2 linked regions of the Actinokineospora baliensis genome follow. The protein of the gene in region 1 interacts with the protein of each later gene in a pairwise test. Links are inferred from orthologs where the notes say so. Each region holds a gene or a part of one and is shown on either strand. Other genes may lie near its edges. The genes, in order: JOD54_RS08015 and JOD54_RS08965.

What was found.
Region 2: the proteins of JOD54_RS08015 (region 1) and JOD54_RS08965 interact in binary tests that used the Escherichia coli proteins (3 or more experiments, as listed by UniProt). The link is inferred for Actinokineospora baliensis from one-to-one orthologs.

The regions. Positions count from the first base shown.
Region 1 is NZ_JAFBCK010000001.1:1,683,319-1,693,437, reverse strand. The notes cover bases 3,944-6,942. They hold JOD54_RS08015 (aspartate-semialdehyde dehydrogenase), read right to left. Parts: upstream 5,976-6,942; coding sequence 4,911-5,975; downstream 3,944-4,910. Other genes in these bases: JOD54_RS08010 (aspartate kinase), read right to left, coding at 5,975-6,942; JOD54_RS08020 (MFS transporter), read left to right, coding at 3,944-4,862. In the rest of the region: JOD54_RS08040 (hypothetical protein), read left to right, coding at 1-215; JOD54_RS08035 (hypothetical protein), read left to right, coding at 307-981; JOD54_RS08030 (hypothetical protein), read right to left, coding at 1,147-1,824; JOD54_RS08025 (catalase), read right to left, coding at 2,125-3,573; more of JOD54_RS08020, read left to right, coding at 3,687-3,943; more of JOD54_RS08010, read right to left, coding at 6,943-7,240; JOD54_RS08005 (putative hexosyltransferase), read left to right, coding at 7,427-8,647; JOD54_RS08000 (nitroreductase family protein), read left to right, coding at 8,637-9,218; JOD54_RS07995 (hypothetical protein), read right to left, coding at 9,178-9,519; JOD54_RS07990 (hypothetical protein), read right to left, coding at 9,525-9,821; leuA (2-isopropylmalate synthase), read left to right, coding at 10,061-10,119.
Region 2 is NZ_JAFBCK010000001.1:1,889,653-1,899,750, forward strand. The notes cover bases 174-3,151. They hold JOD54_RS08965 (peptide deformylase), read right to left. Parts: upstream 1,959-3,151; coding sequence 1,389-1,958; downstream 174-1,388. Other genes in these bases: JOD54_RS08955 (hypothetical protein), read right to left, coding at 174-658; JOD54_RS08960 (LysE family translocator), read right to left, coding at 743-1,345; JOD54_RS08970 (DUF3263 domain-containing protein), read left to right, coding at 2,100-2,414; JOD54_RS08975 (LytR C-terminal domain-containing protein), read left to right, coding at 2,411-3,040. Outside these bases: more of JOD54_RS08955, read right to left, coding at 44-173; JOD54_RS08980 (AAA family ATPase), read right to left, coding at 3,816-6,041; pssA (CDP-diacylglycerol--serine O-phosphatidyltransferase), read right to left, coding at 6,706-7,677; JOD54_RS08990 (phosphatidylserine decarboxylase), read right to left, coding at 7,681-8,394; molybdopterin molybdotransferase MoeA, read right to left, coding at 8,650-9,864; JOD54_RS09000 (protein kinase domain-containing protein), read left to right, coding at 9,965-10,098. UniProt on the Escherichia coli protein: Removes the formyl group from the N-terminal Met of newly synthesized proteins. Requires at least a dipeptide for an efficient rate of reaction. N-terminal L-methionine is a prerequisite for activity but the enzyme has broad specificity at other positions.

The sequences.
Region 1 (10,119 bases):
AGGTCGGCGCCGCGACGCCGGTGCGGATCGGCGCGTTCGAGGCGGTGCGCTACGAGGTGACCGGGGTGTTCGAGGGCGAGCCGTGCGTGTTCTGGTTCACCCTGGTCAACGGCGGGCGCCGGTTCCACCAGGTGATCACCTGGACGCTGGAGTCGCGCCGGGCCAGCGCGGGGCCAGCGCTGGAGAAGGTGGCGGCGACCTTCCGCGAGATCTGAGGATCCACGCTGGTCAGACCCCCCGATTCGAACGTTTGTGTCATACCCCGGCGGTAGACTGGAGATCGACACCGACCCGAGGGAGGGGCCTATGGGCACGACGGCGGGAGCAGGGGCAGACGTGGCGCGGCGGGCAGGCGCGGTGGTGACGAGCGCGACGGCGTTCGCCGAGTACGCGGCTGGCGGGCGGGCCAGGCGCACCGAGATCGTGGTGTCGGCGCACGAGCGGGAGGGCGTGCCCGACCACTACGGGCGGATCTTCTACCAGGCGATCCTCGCCGCCATCGACGTGGCGGCGCGGGCCGAGGACCCGGCGGCGGTGCTCGCCGATGTGGTGGCCGAGGCTGAAACGGCCGGGGTGAGCGGGCAGCCGAGGGCGTACGAGGAGGTCGCGGCGGGGTTCCTCGCGTGGTGGCGCAAGGCGAAGCTGACCGCGGTCGACTGCGGGGCGACGATCCTGCGGGTGGACGGGCTGGAGTTGACGGTCGCGCCGCACCTGGCCGTGCGCGGCCGCTCCGGGGGGCTTCAGGTCGTGCTGTTCCACCTGAAGGAGGCGCCGCTGACGCGCGACGGCGCGAACGCCGCGCTGCGGCTGCTGGCGGTGTGCGCGGCCGACCTGCTGCCGGGCGCCGAGCCGCTGGTGGTCGACGTGCGCCGGGCGAGGGAGTACCGGCTTTCGCGCGGCACGAATCTGGACAACCTCGACGCGTGGTTGGCCGCGGAGGCCGCCGCGTACACCGCGCACTGGCATTCCACCGCCTCTTGATGCACCCCTGAATGCACGAATTCACCGCCGTTGCCAGCGGGCGGGGCATTTCTTGCGGCGTGAAATAAAGAGGCCGGTAATCCGACCCGGAGGCGGATCGGATTACCGGCTCTCGTGCGCCACTATCGGCACACACCAGGTACTGCGGTTACCACTGGCGCTCGGTTACCCGAGCAGGCCACCCACGAGCGGCAGGCCACCGAGCAGGCCGGTCAGCAGGCTGGCGCCCGGGATCGAGCTGGTGAGGCCACCGAGCAGGCCGGTCGCCGCGGAGGTGCCCGGCAGGCCGCCGGTCAGACCGCCGGTCAGGCCACCCACGAGCGGGAGACCGCCGAGCAGACCGGTCAGCGCGCCGAGGCCCGGCAGACCGCCGGTCAGGCCACCGGTGGAGGGCAGACCAACCGGCAGACCACCGGTCGGCAGGCCGCCCAGCAGGGAGGTCAGCAGGTTGGTGACGGTGTTGATCAGGCCCTGCAGGCCGCTGAGGCCGGGCAGGTTGCCCACCGGCAGACCGCCGGTGAGGCCGCCGAGGTCGGGAATCGGCAAGCCGGGGACCGGCAGGCCGGGAAGGATGCGCTGCAACTCGCCCAAGGCCGCATCCAACTTGAGCGCTGTCTCGTCCCCGGATTGGGCCAGGGAAGAGCGCAGGTCGGCGAAGGCTGTCTGGACACCTGCGAGGTCCTCGTTGGCGACGGCCGTCTGCAGCGCGTTGTCAGCCGTCATGATCCGCTCGACGGACGCCGAGGAGATGGTGGCTGTGTCAGCCTGTGCCATTCCGGCACTACCGAGGGCGAGAACACTTCCCGTGGCAACCACGGCGACGAAACGAGCGATCTTGTTCATCGAGTTTCTCCTTGTCGGTTGTCCATGGTGTGGACAACCAACTCAGTACCGGGGAATGGCGGAGAAAACCATTTCTGCCCGAACGGGCAATCGCCGATCAATCGGAGCGTTAGCGGTTTGCATTCGACGGCAGTGACCGAAGGGTGAGCGATCGTCACCGAACGTGAAAATGATCATTACTTCTCTCGGGACCGCCCACCGCGTGCCCCGACAGCGGAGCGGCCGTCGCACATTCGGGGGCGATTGACCGCGACCCCGACCGGTCGGGTGACGGGGCGGGGTCGCGGTTCCACGAGGTGCTTACTCCGCCAACCCGTCAGCCACCTTGTCGCCGATGGTCTTGTCGACGTTTCGCCAGTACTCGACCACGCGCCGCAGCACAGGGGCGCTCACGTCCTCGGACGCGTGCCCGATGATGTTCGCGGCGAGCCGATCGCGCTGCGCGTCGTCCATGACAGAGCGGACGAGGGTGCCCGGCTGCCCCCAGTCGTCGTCTTCGCTGTGCAGCCGGTAGGCCGAGCGGATGACCTCGTCCTCGATGCCGTAGTTCGCCACGGTCTCCCCCGCGTAAGAGGCGTCCGCGTGGGGGCCGCCGTAAGAGTTCGGCGCGTACACGGGGTCGCTCGGGTTGGCGTAGCGCATGGCGCCGTCCTTGGCGTAGCTGTTCACCGGCGCCTTGGCGGCGTTGACCGGGAGCTGGCTGTAGTTCGTGCCGATGCGGTAGCGGTGCGCGTCCGGGTACGCGAAGAGCCGACCTTGCAGCATCTTGTCCGGCGACGGCCCGATGCCCGGCACGAGGTTCGACGGCTCGAAGGCGGCCTGCTCGACCTGGGCGAAGTAGTTCTCCGGGTTGCGGTCGAGCACGTACCGGCCGACCTTGATCAGCGGGTAGTCGCCGTGCGACCACACCTTGGTCAGGTCGAACGGGTTGAACCGGTAGTCCGCGGCGTCGGTGTAGGGCATGACCTGGACGTAGAGGGTCCAGCTCGGGTGGTTGCCCGCCTTGATCGCGCCGAAGAGGTCGCGGATGTAGTGGTCGGCGTCCTCCCCCGCGATCCGGTCGGCGTCGGCTTGGGCGAGGTAGCCGATGCCCTGGTCGGTCTTGAAGTGGTACTTGACCCAGAACCGCTGACCGCCCGCGTTCTCCCACAGGTAGGTGTGCGAGCCGTAGCCGTTCATCTCCCGCCAGTTCGACGGGATGCCGCGGTCGCCCATCAGCCAGGTCACCTGGTGCGCGGACTCGGGGCGCAGCGTCCAGAAGTCCCATTGCATGTCGTGGTCGCGCAGGTTGTTGTCGGCGCGGCGCTTCTGGGAGCGGATGAAGTCGGGGAACTTGATCGGGTCGCGGATGAAGAACACCGGGGTGTTGTTGCCGACCAGGTCGTAGTTGCCCTCGCTGGTGTAGAGCTTCACGGCGAACCCGCGCGGGTCGCGCCATGTGTCCGGTGAGCCGTGCTCGCCCGCGACCGAGGAGAAGCGGATCACGCTCTCGGTGCGGGTGCCCGGCTGGAACACCGCGGCCTTGGTGAACTGGCTGACGTCCTCGGTCACCTCGAGGAAGCCGAAAGCGCCGCCGCCCTTGGCGTGCACCACCCGTTCGGGGACGCGCTCGCGGTTGAACTGCGCGTTCTTCTCGATCAAGTAGTTGTCCTGCAGCAGGATCGGACCGTTGGCGCCGAGGGTCAGCGAGTCGTTGTCGCTGCCGACGGGGATACCCGCGTTGTTGGTGGTGGGCCGGGTCGAGCTCATGGTCGCCTCCGCGTGCTGTGGTGGTGGCACCGCCGAATCTGGAGTCAGTCCAGAAAAGCCACGGTAGTGGTTAATCGGTTGACCCGCCGGGTGGACTGCGGTGGCATCGGGGCATGCAGCAGTTCCGCCGGATGCTCGGCCTGCCCGGCGTTCGCGCGCTGATGGTGTTGATGTTCTTCGCCCGGATCCCGCTCGCCGCCACCTCGATGGTGCTCACCCTGCTCGTCGCGGTCGGGCTCAGCGGCAGCTACGGCGCGGCGGGCCTGGTCGGCGGCGTCGGCACGATCGGGGTCGCGGTGGGCGCGCCGCTGATGGGCCACGTCGTGGACCGGATCGGGCTGCGGCCGATGATCCTGCTGGCCACCGCGTGCGAGGGCGCGTTCTGGCTGACCGCCCGGTTCATGTCCTACCCGGTGCTGCTGGGGACAGCGTTCTTCTTCGGCCTGCTCGCACTGCCGACCATGTCGATCGCCAGGCAGGCCATCGCCGCGATGGTGCCGGAGGAGCTGCGCCGCACGGCGTTCTCGATGGACTCGATCTCGGTGGAGCTGAGCTACATGGTCGGCCCCGCGCTCGCGGTGCTGCTGGCCACCCAGCTCTCCCCGCAGGCGGCCACCACCGGCCTCGGCTGCGCGGTCGTGGTCGTCGGCGTGCTCATCGCCGTGTTCAACCCGAGGGTGCGCGCCGACCACGAGAAGCAGGACAAGGCCCGGCTACCGCGCCGCGAGTGGCTGACGCCCAAGTTCATCGGTGTGCTGGCCGTCGGCGGCGGCGCGGTGTTCATCCTGGCGGGCGTGGACGTGACCATGGTCGCGGCGCTGCGGGCGAACGGGGAGCTGGACTGGACCGGCCTGCTGGTCATCGTCATCTGCACCGCCTCGGCGGCGGGCGGACTGGTGCACGGCGCGGTGCGGCGGTCGCTGCCGCAGGTCGTGCTGATGGGGCTGCTCGGGCTGCTCACCATCCCGGCCGCGTTCTTCGTCGGCGAGTGGTGGCTGCTCGCGATCGCCCTGGTGCCCAGCAGCGCCCTCTGCGCGCCGACGGTGGCGACCACGGGTGAGGAGGTCGCGAAGCTGGCGCCGGTGTCGATGCGCGGCGCGGCGACCGGGCTGCAGAGCTCGGCGTTCACCCTGGGGGCTTCGATCGGCGCGCCGAGCATCGGGTTCGTCGTCGACCACACCTCCCCCGCGTGGGGCTTCGCGGTGGCGGGCATGGGTGGCGTGGCGATCGCGGGTGTGGCCTGGCTGCTCGGCGCCGGGCGGTCGGTCAAGGAACCGGTCCCGGCCTAGAGACGGCTCAGGGGCGGTCCCACGAGGGACCGCCCCTGAATCTTCGGATTAGAGTCCGGCCGCGATGGTCTCGGCGATCTCGTAGGTGTTCAGCGCAGCACCCTTGCGCAGGTTGTCCCCGCACACGAAGAAGTCCAGCGCGTTCGGGAAGTCCAGCGCCTGGCGGACCCGGCCGACGTAGGTCGGGTCACCGCCCACGACGTCGGCGGGCGTCGGGAACTGCCCGGCCGCCGGGTCGTCGACCAGCACGATGGACGGCTGCGCGGCGAAGATCTCGTGGGCCTGGGCCACGGTGACCGGCCGGGCGAAGGTGGCGTGCACGGCCAGCGAGTGGGTCGTGACCACCGGGACCCGCACGCAGGTCGCCGACACCTTCAGGTCCGGGATGCCGAGGATCTTGCGGGCCTCGTTGCGGACCTTGAGCTCCTCGCTGGCCCACCCGTCGGCCTTGAGCGAGCCCGCCCACGGCACGACGTTGAGCGCCAGCGGCGCCGGGAACGGCGAGTCCTCCTGCGACAGTCCCGCCGCGGCGAGCGCCTCGCGGACGTCGCCGACGCGGTTGCCGACCTCCTTGCCCGCGACGGCGGCGTACTCGGCGTAGAGCCGGTCGATGCCGTCCTGGCCCGCGCCGGACGCGGCCTGGTACGAGGCGACGACCAGTTCCTTGAGCTCGAACTCGCGGTGCAGCGCGCCGAGCGAGGCCATCATCGACAGGGTCGTGCAGTTGGGGTTGGCGATGATCCCCCTCGGCCGCGCGGCCACCTTGTCGTTGTTGACCTCCGGCACCACCAGCGGCACGTCGTCGTCCATCCGGAACGCGCCGGAGTTGTCGACCGCGACCGCGCCGCGCTCGGCGGCGATCGGCGCCCACTGCGCGGACACCTCGTCGGGCACGTCGAACATGGCCACGTCGACGCCGTCGAACACCTCGGGCGCCAGCGCGAGCACGGTCAGCTCCTCGCCGCGCACGGTGATCTTCTTGCCCGCCGAGCGCGGCGAGGCGATCAGCCGCACCTCGCCCCACGGCCAGGAGTCCCTGCCGTTGAGGATGTCGATCATCACGGTGCCCACGGCGCCGGTGGCGCCGACCAGGGCGAGAACAGGTCCGGCCATCAGCGACCACTCCCCGCGTAGACGACGGCGGCCTCGTCGCCGCCCAGTTCGAAGGCCTCGTGGATCGCCCGGACCGCCTCATCCAGCTGGGTGTCGCGGATGAGCACGGAGATGCGGATCTCCGAGGTGTTGATGATCTCGATGTTGACCCCGACCTTGGCCAGCGCCTCGCAGAAGGTGGCGGTGACCCCGGGGTGGCTGCGCATGCCCGCACCGACCAGCGACACCTTGCCGACGTGGTCGTCGTAGAGCACCTGGGTGAAGCCGAGCTCCTCGCGGATCTTCTCCAGCGCCGCGACCGCGACCGGGCCGTTGCTCTTGGACAGGGTGAAGGTGATGTCGGTCTTGCCGGACACCGTGCTCGACACGTTCTGCAGCACCATGTCGATGTCGATCTCGGTGTCGGCGACCGTGCGGAAGATCCGCGCGGCCACGCCCGCGGTGTCGGGCACGCCGACCACGGTGACCTTCGCCTCGGACCGGTCGTGCGCGACGCCGGTGATCATCGCCTGTTCCACGGGCAAGTCCTCCATTGACCCGGAGACGACCGTCCCCGGCTTGGTGCTGTACGACGATCGGACGTGGATGGGCACGCCGTAGCGGCGGGCGTACTCGACGCAGCGCAGCATGAGCACCTTGGCCCCGCTGGCGGCCATCTCGAGCATCTCCTCGTAGGTGACCCGGTCGAGCTTCTTGGCGTCCGGGACGATCCTCGGGTCGGCCGAGTACACGCCGTCCACGTCGGTGTAGATCTCGCAGACGTCGGCGTTGAGCGCGGCGGCCAGCGCGACCGCGGTGGTGTCCGAGCCGCCGCGGCCGAGCGTGGTGATGTCCTTGGTGTCCTGGCTGACGCCCTGGAACCCGGCCACCAGCACGATGTGGCCCTTGTCCAGCGCCTCGCGCACCCGGCTGGGGGTGACGTCGATGATGCGGGCCTTGCCGTGCGTCGAGGTGGTGATCACGCCCGCCTGGGAGCCGGAGAACGACCGCGCCTCGGCGCCGAGCGCGCTGATCGCCATCGCCACCAGGGAGTTGGAGATGCGCTCACCCGCGGTGAGCAGCATGTCCATCTCGCGCCCCGGCGGCACCGGGTTGACCTGTTTGGCGAGGTCGAGCAGCTCGTCGGTCGTGTCCCCCATCGCGGAACAGACCACCACGACGTCGTTCCCCGCCTTGCGCGTCGCGACGATGCGCTCGGCGACGCGTTTGATCCGGTCGGCGGTCTCGAGCGAGGATCCGCCGTACTTCTGGACGACGAGCGCCACTTGCGTGCAACCTCCTCATGCCGAGTGCGCGGGTCCCTCGAGGGGCGAGGCGCCGCGCACTTGCGTCTGTCGGGTGAGCCTACCTGCGCCATCACGCGGTTTCCGGGGCTCATGTGGCCCCCGCCACTGCGCGGCCGGTGCGGCTAGGGTTGGCACGCCGAGCCAGTGAGTCGGGGAGGATCGCCGGTGTCCGCCACGGACGTGACCAGCGCGGCCGTCGATGCCGCCGAGGAGCAGCCAGAAGCCGTCGAGGCTCGCGGTCGTGGACCGCGCTCGTGGCTGAGCCCGCCGCGCCTGCTGCGGCTGCTCGCCCCAGCCCTGGTGTTCCTCGGGGTGCGCGAGGTCGGCCTGCTCGCGCTGAGCTGGATGGCCGGGCGCAACGGCTCGTCGGCCAGCGACGCACTGCGCTCGTGGGACGGGCAGTGGTTCCTCTCGATCGCGGCCAACGGGTACTCCGGGGTGCCGTCGAACCTGGTGGACGCGTTCGGCAGGCGCAGCGCGGAGACCCCGCTGGCCTTCTTCCCCGGGTACCCGACGCTGGTCGGCTGGGTGCACGACCTGGGGTTCCGGCTGGTGCCCTCGGCGTTGGCGGTGACGATCGCGTTCGGCGTGCTGTGCGCCTACGGGCTGACCACGCTGGGGACGATCATCCGGGGCGGGTCGCGCACGGTCGGCCTGGTGCTGGTGGCGCTGTTCGCCGGGTCGCCGATGTCGATCGTGCTGTCGATGGCCTACTCGGAGTCGATGTTCTGCGCGCTCGCGGTGTGGGCGCTGGTGTTCGTGCTGCGGCGGCAGTGGCTGGCCGCGGGGCTGGCGTGCGCGGTGGCGGGTCTGGTCCGGCCGACGGCGGCGGCGCTGGTGCTGGCCGTCGGGTTGGCCGCGCTGGTGGCGATCATCGGGCGGCGCGACGGGTGGCGGCCGTGGGTGGGTGCGGCGATCGCCCCGTTCGGCCTGGTGCTGTACCTGGCGTGGGTGGGGACCAGGACCGGGGAGTGGAACGGCTGGTTCGCCCTGCAGGAGCGCGGCTGGGACTCCGGTTTCGACGGGGGCGCCGCGACGGTGAAGTTCAGCTTCGACGTGCTCGCCGACGGCCGGTCGGTGCTGGAGGTGGCCACCGTCGGGATGGTCGTGGCGGCGCTGGCGCTGTTCGCGATCGCGGTCCGGCGGCGGGTCGAGTGGCCGCTGCTGGTCTACACCGCGGGCGTGCTGGTGATGGACCTGTGCTCCAACGGCCTGATGAACTCCAAGGTCCGGCTGATGGTGCCCGCGATCGCGCTGCTGGTGCCGATCGCGCTGGCCCTGGCGAAGCGGCGAACGTCCACGATGGTGCTGTCGGTGGCGGCGTTCGTGGTGACCGGCTCGTGGTTCGGTGCCTACGCTGTGACAGCGTGGGGCTATGCGATTTGACGAGTTGCACCCGCTGATCCGGGACAGGTGGAGCCCCCGCGCTCTCGACCCGGATGGCGTGGTGTCGCAAGAGGCACTTCAGCGGCTCGTGGAGGCCGCTCGTTGGGCTCCCTCTTACGGCAACACCCAGCCAGCCCGATTCCTGGTTGGACCTCGCGGCACGGATACGTTCGACCGGATCCTCGCGCTTTTGGTGCCGGGTAACCAGGCTTGGGCTAGTAGCGCCGGTGCGCTCCTAGTGGCCTGCGCGGTGACGGCTAACGACAAGGGCGAGGTGCCTTACGCCGAGTACGGGGTGGGTTTGGCGGCCCAGAACCTGGTTCTGCAGGCGGTTGCCGAAGGGCTCGTCGCGCACCAGATGTCCGGTTTCGACACGGCAGGGGTGTCAGCGGAGTTCGGGCTACCGGACTCGGTTCGGCCTCTTACCGCCATCGCGGTCGGGAAGCTGGGGTCACCGCACCTGTTGCCTGAGGCGAAGCGGGCCCGCGAAACCGCGCCCAGGCAACGGATCCCGGTCACGGAGACGGCGTTCACCGGGAAGTGGGGCGAGCCGTTCCCCACCGACGAATGACCCTGGCGACCACAGAGGACACCGCCAGCCAGCACGCGGTCGCGATGCCGTAGTTGATGAGGACGGCGAGCTTGACGTCCTCCAGGGTGAACAGGTTCTTGAAGGGCAGTGCCAGCACCCCGGACAGCAGGCGCACCTCGGCGGTGATCATGTTGGCGCGACTCAGGTCCGCCATGACCAGCACCACGTGCGCGACCAGGACAGCCGCGGCGACGAGCCCCACCCAGCGCACCACGCCAGCCAGGACCCCGACGGCGGCGGGCCGGTTTCGCCCACGCCGCCGGGTGTCCTGGCCGGTCACCGCGGTCAGCGGAGCAGCCGGGCGATGAGCCCGGTCACCACGAGCCAGAACACCGCGGCGAGGCCGTAGTTGACGACAACCGCGGCGGTGTAGTTGTCGATGGGGAACAGTCCGGGGAAGAACAGCGCCAGGGGTTCGGCGATGGAGGCGATGAAGCGGACGAACGCGTTCGCGGTGTTCGCCCCGAGCACGACCAACAGGATGTAGACGATCTCGATGATCGCGAAGAGAGCGCCGATACCGGTGATGATCCGGGCAGCGGACCCGCGGGTGCTGGTGCCGTGCCATCTACGAGTTGCCATGCCTGGAAAGTGCCCCTGACCTGGACAACCGTAACTACTCCGAACGGCCCAACACCGGCGCGCCCACGATGTGGACCGTGGATTCCACATCGCCACCGGCTTGTGGTTAGGCTGGCGGCGTGGCTCGCGCTCTCCTCCTGCTTCTCCGCCGCGACGGGGTCTGACCAGACCGGCTCCCCGTCGCGGGTTTCGGCGTTGCCGCCGGTCGCCACCGTCGAAACCGGAGAGAACCCCTAGCGATGAGCACCCCCGACGCCATATCGACCGGTCCCAGCCGCCTGCGCACCCCCACCCGCCC
Region 2 (10,098 bases), 200 kb from region 1 along the record:
TCGCCCCGACCCTAGCCGGCCGCGGCACCACTGCCAAGTGACGCTAGCCGGTGCGCCACGGCAGGTCGGCGAGCGCGGCCATGGCCGCGAAATCGGGGGCCTCGGCCAGCTCGTCGGCGCGGCCCGCGATCAGGTGCACCCGGATCCGGCCCACCTGCACCGGCGTGGCGACCGCGCCGACCAGCAAGAACGGCAGTGACAGCCGCCAGAACGCGAGAACGGTGTCGCGGCGTTCCCCCGCCCCCCGTAGGGCGGCGACGGCCAGCCGCAGCGCGTGTTCGTTGGCGGTGATCGCCCCGGCGGGCGCCGCGTGGTCCCAGCCCCACCTGGCCTGGTCGGCCTTGACGCAATGCGGGCACGCCGGGCCGGTCCCCAGCTCGCTGCGGCACACCGGGCACGGGAACACCCGCATGGCCCAGTCCGTGCAGGTCCACGCGTGCGTGCCCAACGGCGCGGCGAGCACCGCCGCGGCGAGCTCCCGCTCGTCACCTGCCGCGGCCGCCAGCGCCGCCCAGTCCGCCTTCCAGAAGGCGTCGACCCGCTCGGCGCAGGTGGGACAGGTCGGGTAGCCGCGGCCGAGGGGGTCCGCACACGCCGGACACGGCTCGACCGCCTCGGGTCTGGCCAGAAGCCGGGCTCCAGGCGGGTACGGCGGCATGGGGGAACCTTAGTGCTCACGCCCCGATCCCGGCGCGGTGCTCACAAGGCTTCCCCCGTGCCCAAGCTCACGGCCCCGGCCGGTTCAGGACTGCACGGCCAGCTTGATGCCGAGGCCGATGAGCACGGCACCGGAGACCCGCTCCAGCCGGGTGCGCACAGTGGCCCGCCGCAGCCAGCCCACGATCTTGGTGAGCAGGGCGATGATCAGCAGGTACCAGAGCGTGTCGACCAGGACCCAGAGCCCGGCCAGGGTGACCAGCACCCACTTGCCCGCGCCGGGTTCGACGAACTGCGGCAGGAAGGAGATCGCGAACACCGCCAGCTTCGGGTTCGCCACGTTGACGACCAGACCCGCGCGGAACCCGGAACCGCTGGTCGGCGGCTCCGGCTCGACGTCCTTGTGCTTGCCGAACAGGGCTTTCACGCCGAACCAGAGCAGCACGGCGACGCCGCCGATCCGCAGCGCCTGGTAGGCCACCTCCGAGGCGACCAGCAGAACCGACAGGCCCAGTGCCGCCGCGACCGCCCACACCGCGACCCCGACCTCCATGCCCGCGACTGTGGCCAGCGCGGCCCGGCGGCCACCGCGGATCGACTGCCGCAGCAGCATCGCCGTACCCACGCCGGGGACCATGGCGAGGATCAGGGAGGCCAACAGGAACGCGAGGAAGCCGGACCAGGTCATGGCGCGATGATGCGCTCAGCCCGGCCCCGGTCGCGACCGGATATCAGGCGAACGGGTCGTCGGACACCGACGGGTCCCAGGACAGGCCGGGCACGCCCCACTTGTTGGCCTTGAGCATCCGCTTGGCCTCGCGCTGGTTGCGGCCCACGAGGCGGTTCAGGTAGAGGTACCCGTCCAGGTGATCGGTCTCGTGCTGCAGGCAGCGCGCGAAGAACCCGGTGCCCTCGACCTCGATCGCCGCGCCCTCGAGGTCCTGCCCGGTGACCTTCGCCCAGCTGGCCCGACCGGTGGGGTAGGTCTCGCCGGGCACCGAGAGGCAGCCCTCGTAGTCGTCGTCCGGGTCCGGCATGCCCTCGGGGATCTCCGAGGTGGTCAGCACCGGGTTCACCACGACGCCGCGGTGGCGCACCCCTTCGTCGTCGGGGCAGTCGTAGACGAACACCCGCTGGTCGACGCCGATCTGGTTGGCCGCGAGCCCGACCCCGTTGGCCGCCGCCATGGTGTCGTACATGTCCGCGACCAGCGCCGAGAGTTCCTCGTCGAACCGCTCGACCGGCTTGGTCGGGTTGTGCAGTACCGGGTCGCCGACGATGCGGATCGGGTGAACTGTCATGGCGCAAGGGTAGAAGAGGTGGGGAGCCGGACGCGCCGCGGACGTGACGATCACATCCGGCGGTGACGTGGTGTAATGGCCACCGGCGGGTGGTGGGCGTGCGCCGCCCCGCCGGAGCCGACCCGTGAGGCGAGGAGCCAGATGGACGCAGCTGAGTTGCCCCCGCCGGAACCGGCGACGTCGCGGGCACCCGCTGGTCCGCAGGGGCTCAGTGAGCGCGACCGCGCGATCCTGGCGTTCGAGCGGCAGTGGTGGAAGTACGCGGGGGCCAAGGACCAGGCGATCCGCGAGCTGTTCGAGCTCTCCAGCACCCGGTACTACCAGGTGCTCAACGAGCTGATCGAGAAGACCGAGGCCCTGGAGGCAGACCCGATGCTGGTCAAGCGCCTGCGCCGGATGCGGGCCACCCGGCACCGCGCCCGCGCGGCCCGACGCCTGGGGATGGACCCGCGATGAGCACCGACCCCACCGGCCAGGCCCGCACCGCCCGCGTCGTCGGCCTGACCCTGCTGGCCGTGGCCGCCGCGGCCGCCGTGATCGGCGTGATCACCCTCTTCGACACCGGTGAGGAAGCGCCCCCCTCGGCCCAGGCCCCCCAGACAACGGTGACCACCACCCAACCCGCCCCACCCAGCGGCGACCTCACCAGCCTCCCGCCGCGCCCCACGACCCCCGGGTTGACCAGCGCCCAGCCCACCACCACGGCGCAACCCCCGGTGACCTCCGCGCCGCCGGTCAGCACCGCGCCCCCGGTCACCACCAAACCGGGCAACACCGCGGACGCCCCGAGCGAACCCCTCCGGATCTACAACAACAGCACCGTCGCAGGCCTCGCCGCCCGAGCCGCCGAGGACATCGGCTCAGCAGGCTGGAAAATCGCCCAAACCGGCAACTACTCCGGCGGCAAAATCCCCACGACGACCGTCTACTTCGAACCGGGAACCAGCCAGGAAGCGGCCGCCCGCCAGTTGGCCGACCAGTTCGGCTTCCGCGTCGAAGCCCGCTTCGACGGCATCAAGGACGCTTCCCCCGGCCTGATCCTGATCGTCACCAACGACTACAAGGTCGTCAAGGAGAAGTAGCCCTCCCGGAAGCACCCCCGCCAACCCAGCTCCCCGAGCCCACCGAGCCAGCCCCGCCAGCCCAACCACCCGACTCCGACCACTCGAACCCAGCCACTGGACACTCGGAAGTCGCTGGTGCCACCCCAGCCCGCTGAGTCAGCCCCGCCAGGCCGGCCACCGCTCCCGGAAGTCGCTGGTGCCAACTGCTCGATGGGGTGGACCTGTTTTGTGTGGGGTGGCGGCGTTCGTAGCGTTGTGCGCTGCAGGGCCATGCTTTTCGGCCCCAGCTTTGCGGTCCTGCCACGGGCGGTGCAGGGGCCCCGCGCAAAACAGGTCCACCGCATCGAGCTTTCGCTTTGTCGCGGATCCAGCCGATGGCGCAGCCGAGGCGAGGATCCGATGCAATGCCGAAGGCGAGCCGACTGACTACGACCCCATCGAGCCTTCACCCACGCGCATCGGGTCGCGTCGCGACCCGGTCCCGTCGTGGTGCGGTGTGCTCGATGGGGCGAACTTGGTTTGCGCGGGGCCCCTGCGCCACCCGTGGCAGGACCGCAAAGCTGGGGCCGAAAAGCATGGCCCTGTCCGCGCACAACGCTACGGGCACCGCTCCCCCACGCAAACCAAGTCCGCCCCATCGAGCATTGGGTGGGCGGCTTCCTGGGAGCGGTGGTGGGGCTGGCGGGGCTGACTCGGTGGGGCGGGTTGGCGGGACCGGCTCGGTGGGCTGGGTTGGCGGGGTCGGGTCGTGGTGGCTGGGTGGGCCGGCTCGGTGGGCTGGCGGGGGTTGGGTCTAGGTGCGGTTCGCATAGGCCTCCAGCTCTGCCAACTGCTGCGCATCCAGCGAAGGCCGCACGTTCTCTCGTGCTGCCTCAAGGTGCTTGGCGGTGACGACCGTTGCCTCCAGCGACTCCCGCATCGCGGTCAGTGCTGCCTCGCGAACCAGTGCCGCGCAGTCGGCGGCTGAGTAGCCCTCCAGCGTCGTCGCGTAGGTGTCTAGGTCTACGTCTTCGGCGAGGGGGGTGTTTTTGCTGGTCGCGCGCAGGATCGCTGCTCGGGCTTCCGCGTCGGGTGGGGGGACGTAGATGAGGCGTTCTAGGCGGCCGGGGCGCAGGAGGGCGGGGTCTACCAGTTCTGGGCGGTTGGTGGCGCCGACGACCACCACGTCGCGGAGGGGTTCTACGCCGTCGAGTTCGGTGAGGAGGGCGGCGACTACTCGATCGGCCACGCCGGAGTCTGAGGATTGGCCTCGGCGGGGGGCCAGGGCGTCGATTTCGTCGAGGAAGACCAGGGCGGGGGCGGCTTCGCTGGCTTTGCGGAACAGTTCGCGGACCGCGCGTTCGGACTCGCCGACCCACTTGTCCATCAGTTCGGCGCCCTTGACCGACAGGACGTTCAGCTGGCCGGTCCCGGCCAGGGCCCGCACGAGGAACGTCTTGCCCCCACCCGGCGGCCCGTACAGCAGGACACCGCGCGGCGGCGCGACCCCGAGCCTGGCGAAGGAATCGGGGTACCGCAGGGGCCACAGCACGGCCTCGGTGAGCGCCTGCTTGGTCGCCACCATGTCGCCGACGTCGTCGAGCTGGATGTCGCCGGTGCGGACCGAGGTGGTGCTGATCGACGTCGGGCGGACCGACTGCAGGGCGCCGAGCAGGTCATCGGCGCTGATCGTCCCGGCTTCGCGCAGCGCGGCGCGGATGGCCGACTCCCGGCGCAGCGCGACCAGGTCGGCTGCGACGAACCCGGGCGTGCGCTCGGCGACCACGGTGAAGTCCACTCCGGACTCGACCGGCAGGTCGCGGTAGAGCACGCGCAGCAACTCCGCCCTGGTCTTCGCGTCCGGCGACGGCAACCGCAGTTCCCGGTCCACCAGCTCGACCCCGCGCAGCCGCGGGTCGACCGCCTCCGGGTGCGCCGTCGTGGCCACCAGCGCGACCCGCGCGATGCCCATCGCGGACCGCAGGGTGTCCAGCACGACCGTCGACAGCGGCGGCGGTGCTGTCGCGGGCAGCAGCGCGTCGACGTCGTTGATCATCAGGACCGCGGCGCGACCGGCGGTCGAGTGCGCCCGCACCTCCTCGACCGCGGCACCGACCCTGGCCGCCGCCGCGTTCGCCTCCAGGACGGCGATCGTCGGCCCGGCCAGCTCCACCACCGGCGCCTCGACCGACTGCGCCACCGCCCGCACCACGCTCGCCTTGCCGACCCCCTCCGGGCCGCACACCAGCACCCCGAGCCGTGGCGCCGCGCCGAGCCGCTCCAGCAGCTCCGGCCGCAGGAACGCCAGCTCAAGCCACTCGCCGAGGGTGCGAACCGCCTCCTGCGCGCCGACCAGGTCCGCCAGCGGCACCGGTTCCGGCAGAGGTGCCGTCACCGCCGCGGGCTCCACCGGCCGCTCGACCGCGACGACGACCTCGCCCCCACCGACCGCGACGGCCGCCCGCTCACCCGTGCGCACCCCGTCCCGCCAACCGACCACAGTGGACGGGTGCACCGTCACAGCGCCGGGCGGCTCGACCGAGGTGACCGTCAGCAACTCGTTGGTCCAGGTCATCCCGATCGCACGGGACAGCTTGCCGCGCACCGCAGGCACGTCGGCCCCCGGCGGCGGCGCCAAGTCCTGCGGCAGCAGCGACACCGCATCGCCCACGGTGAGCACCTTGCCGATCAGCGCCAGCCGCACCGTCTCCGGACTCAGCGACGTCGCCGCCAGCCGGGAACCGGAGACCGTGACCGCGCGCGCCGCCGCCACCTCGACCGGCGCCACCACGACCTCCGAGCCCTCGGTGACCCCAAGGTTGGACATGGTGACGTCGTCGAGCAGCAACACCCCGGCGGCCCCGCCCGGGTCCCCCTCGGCGGCCAGCGCGGCGCTCACCCTGGCCCCGGTCAGCCGCACGGCGTCCCACTGCCGCAACCCGAGCGCGTCGAACACCTCGGGGTGCAGCCGAACAACACCGCGGCGGGTGTCCAACGCGGACGGCGTGAGCCGCGCGGTCAGCGTGATCTGATTTCCCACAGGACCAAGAGTAGTTCTTCTTCGAAGATCACCGCGGAAGTTGTCCACAGCGCCGCCCGCCCCTGCGGCACCGACTCACCGCACCGAGCGACCGCCCCCGCCAACCCCGGCTCCCACATCCGCGCCCGCTCCCCACCGGCGACCCACCCCAGAGGACGGCTGTCCCTCGCGCTGGCGGGTCACTGTTCCCCCACCCTGGCGGACGACAGACCCCGCCCACCTCGGGGGCCGCCCGCTTCCAGCGTAGTCGGTTCTCCGCGCTGTCAAGGGGGTTCGGGGGGAGCTGTGGATGGGCGAGCGGGTTGTGGACAAAGCCAACTGCGGGGAGCGCCGGGATCAGCGGGCTTGTTCTCGCCGGTCGGTTGTCACGCCTGCGGGCGGCTGTCCCTCACGCCGGTGGGCGGTTGTTCTCCATGCTGGCGGACGACAGACCCCGCCCACCACGGGGGACCGCCCGCTTCCAGCGTAGTCGATTACTGGGGCTGTCAAGGGGGTTCGGCGGGGGCTGTGGATGGGTGAGCGGGTTGTGGATGGGCGAGCAGCGGCGGCCAGCCAGGTGCGGCGGTTGGCGCGGGGAGAATGGGTGGGAGCCCGCAGCGTTGGGTCAGCCGCTCTCGGAGGCCGGGCGGGAGCGGTCCGAGTAGGCGGGGAACTGCTGGCGAGGTCAGCGGGGCTCGCCGGGGCGGTTGTTCTTGCGTAGGCCTGTGCGCCGCCACGCCCGGCCTCGGGCGCTGGGTGGGCGGGGGTCGGTGGGCAGGGAGATGCGCGGCCACTCGCCGTTGCGCATGGGGCGGAGGACGGCTCCGGCTGCTCGGCGTAGTGGGGGGCGTAGGCCCAGCCTGCGGCGCGAGCCGTGCGCTCGGCGGATGGCTCGGCGTTCCTTGGGGGGCACGTCCCAGGCTTCGGGGTGGTTCGCCAGCCAGTGCTTGCGGCGGACCGCGTAGGGGATGTGCAGCAGGTAGACGACCAGCACCACGGACAGGGTCACCAGCGGGTAGGTGATGACGGCGGCGGCTAGGAGTCCGACGAGGACCAGTAGCGGGGCCACCGCGCGCGGGGACACGCGGACCGTCTTGACCGACAGCGTGGGGAGGCGGCTGATGGCCAGGGCGGCCACCGCGACCACCCACACCATCACCGCGGCCTTGGACTGCCACCATTGGCCCGTGTCGCCGAACTCGTTGGTCAGGATCAGCGGCAGCAGGACCAGCAGCCCGCCTGCGGGTGCGGGGACGCCGACGAAGAACTCCTTGGTGTACACCGGTTGTTCGGTGTCCTCTAGGAGCGTGTTGAACCGCGCGAGCCGCAGCACCATGCAGACCGCGAAGATGAGGGCGAACACCCAGCCGACGCGGTCTCCGCTGAATCGCCAGATGTAGAGCATCAGCGCGGGTGCCACCCCGAACGAGATCGCGTCCGCGAGCGAGTCGAGCTCCGCGCCCATCTTGCTGGTGGCGTCGAGCAACCGGGCGATGCGCCCGTCGAGGCTGTCGAGCACGGCGGCGATCGCGATGGCGGCGATCGCGGCGCTGTACTGGCGGTTGAGGGTGAACTGGACGGCGGACAGGCCCGCGCACATGGCGAGGACGGTCAGCGCGTTAGGCAGCAGCCGGACACCGGGCGCGGTTGGGGCCATCGGTCAGCCCGCCGAGGGCAGCTCGGCGAGCACGGTCTCCCCACCGATGGTCCGCTGGCCGGGTTCCACCAGAACGCGGCTACCGGTGGGCACATAGAGGTCTACGCGCGAACCGAAGCGGATGAGCCCATAGGTGGTGCCTGCGAGGACCTTGTCGCCATCGGACACGTGGCAGATGATGCGCCGCGCGATAAGACCCGCGATCTGCACTACGGCGAGGTCGTGGCCTTCGTCGGTACGCAGGTGCAGGCTGTTGCGCTCGTTGACCTCACTGGCTTCGTCGAGGTCGGCCGAGAGGAACTGGCCCTTCTTGTGCACGGCGCGGACGACCTGCCCGGTCCCGGGCGCGCGCTGCACGTGCACGTCGAACACGGACAAGAACACGCTGACGCGCAGCATGGGCTCGTCGCCCAGGTCCAACTCCGCCGGGGGGACCGCCTCGATGATGTGCGAGACAGTGCCGTCGGCGGGCGCTACGGCGATGCCGGGCCGCCTAGGGGTGACGCGCTTGGGCTCGCGGAAGAACCACGCCAGCCACGCTGTGAGCACCGCGGCGCCAACGCCCGCCTTCTTGGACGCCAGTCGCACCGCCAGGGTCGTGCCGAGCGCGCCGAGGATGAACGGGCGGCCGCCCGGGTGCACCGGCGGGATGATGCTCTTGGTCAACTCGACGGCGTGCTGGAGCGCGCCTGCCTTCTTGGGCTGGTGAGCGGTCATCTGGTCGCGGTGTCCTCGTGTCTCGGCCGGATTTCCGCACACGCTACGCCAGCCGGGCGCGAGCCCGGGGAGGGAGCCGCCACCTGGTCGGACAGGGGCGCCCGATGGCTGGGTATGCACCCCCCGACGGCACATACCCGGCCATCGGGCGCCCATCCTGGAACCCGTCCAGTGTAGCCGGCGGCCACCATGTGGATCAATGGCCGGTGGTGAGGAATTGACTTGCTCGCGTCAGTATATGGTTACTTGGCGCCATCAGTCGAGCAGGACCAGGTCGACCTCGTCCCCGGCGGACACCTGGGCGACGCCCGCCGGGATCTCGATCAGGCAGTTCGACGCGGCGAACGAGGCCAACAGGTGGGAGCCCGGTCCACCCACCGGGACCACCTCGACCTGACCTGCGTCGTGGCGACCGCGCCGGTACTGGACCCGGGTCGGCGGTGACGACAACGCCGCCGCGACACGCGCACGCACCCGGGGTCGTTGCGTCTGGCTATGGCCCATGGCCGCCAAGAGGGCGGGGCGCACGAACAGTTCGAACGACAGCGCGGCGCTGACCGGGTTGCCCGGCAGTGTCAGCACCGGGAGTCCTGCGAACACCCCGCGCCCCTGTGGTCCGCCGGGCTGCATGGCCACCCGCACGAACTCGACCCCGTGACCGGTGAGGGCATCCTTGACCACCTCGTACGCACCGGCGCTGACCCCACCCGAAGTCACCAGCACGTCCGCGGTGGCCGCGTGCTCGGTGACAACCGCGCGGAACTCGTCCACGTCGTCGGGCACGAACCGCAGCACAGTGGCTTCGCCGCCGATCTCTTCCACGGCTGCGGCCAAGAGCACGCTGTTCGACTCATAGATCTGCCCAGGCGCCAATGGCTCGCCAGGAGCGACCAGTTCTGATCCGGTGGAAAGCACAAGAACGCGCGGCCGCCTACGCACTGGAAGCTCGCCTACTCCAACAGCGGCGGCCAGGCCCAGTTGCGGCGGGTGTAGGACCGTCCCGGCCCGTAGTACGACGTCCCCGGCGATCACGTCTTCTCCCGTGAACCGCACATGTGTCCGTGGCGGCACAGACGCATCAATCCGCACGGTGTCCACTCCGCCGTCGGTCAACTCCACTTGGATGATCGCGTCGGCACCCTCGGGCAGCGGCGCGCCGGTCATGATCCGCTGGGTTGTGCCGGGCTCGAGCGGACGAACGTCGGTCCGCCCCGCCGGGATGTCATCGGCGACCGGTAGCCGTACGGGGTTCTCGGCGGACGCACCGACCACATCGGACGCCCGCACGGCGTACCCGTCCATCGCGGAGTTGTCGAACGGCGGCAGGGACACGCCCGCCACGACGTCCTCGGCCAAGACCAGCCCCCTGCACCGCGCCAGGGGGAGCCGCACTACGGGCATCGGCGGTACCAACGCCTCCACTTCGAGCCGGTACTCCTGCGGGGTCAACGCGCGCTTGGCCGTGTTCACCCGTCAATCTTGTCAATCTCGCCCGGCCATTGGTCCAACCGGACGCGCCATTGGTCGAACCCGACGCGGCCGACACAACGCGGACGTTAGGCTCGCCTGCGTGTCGGAAGACCTCACCGGGCGTCGCCTCGGGCACTACCGCATCGACGGTGTGCTCGGTAAGGGCGGCATGAGCGTTATGTACCGGGCGACCGACATCCGCTTGGGTCGCAAGGTGGCCCTCAAAGTCATCGC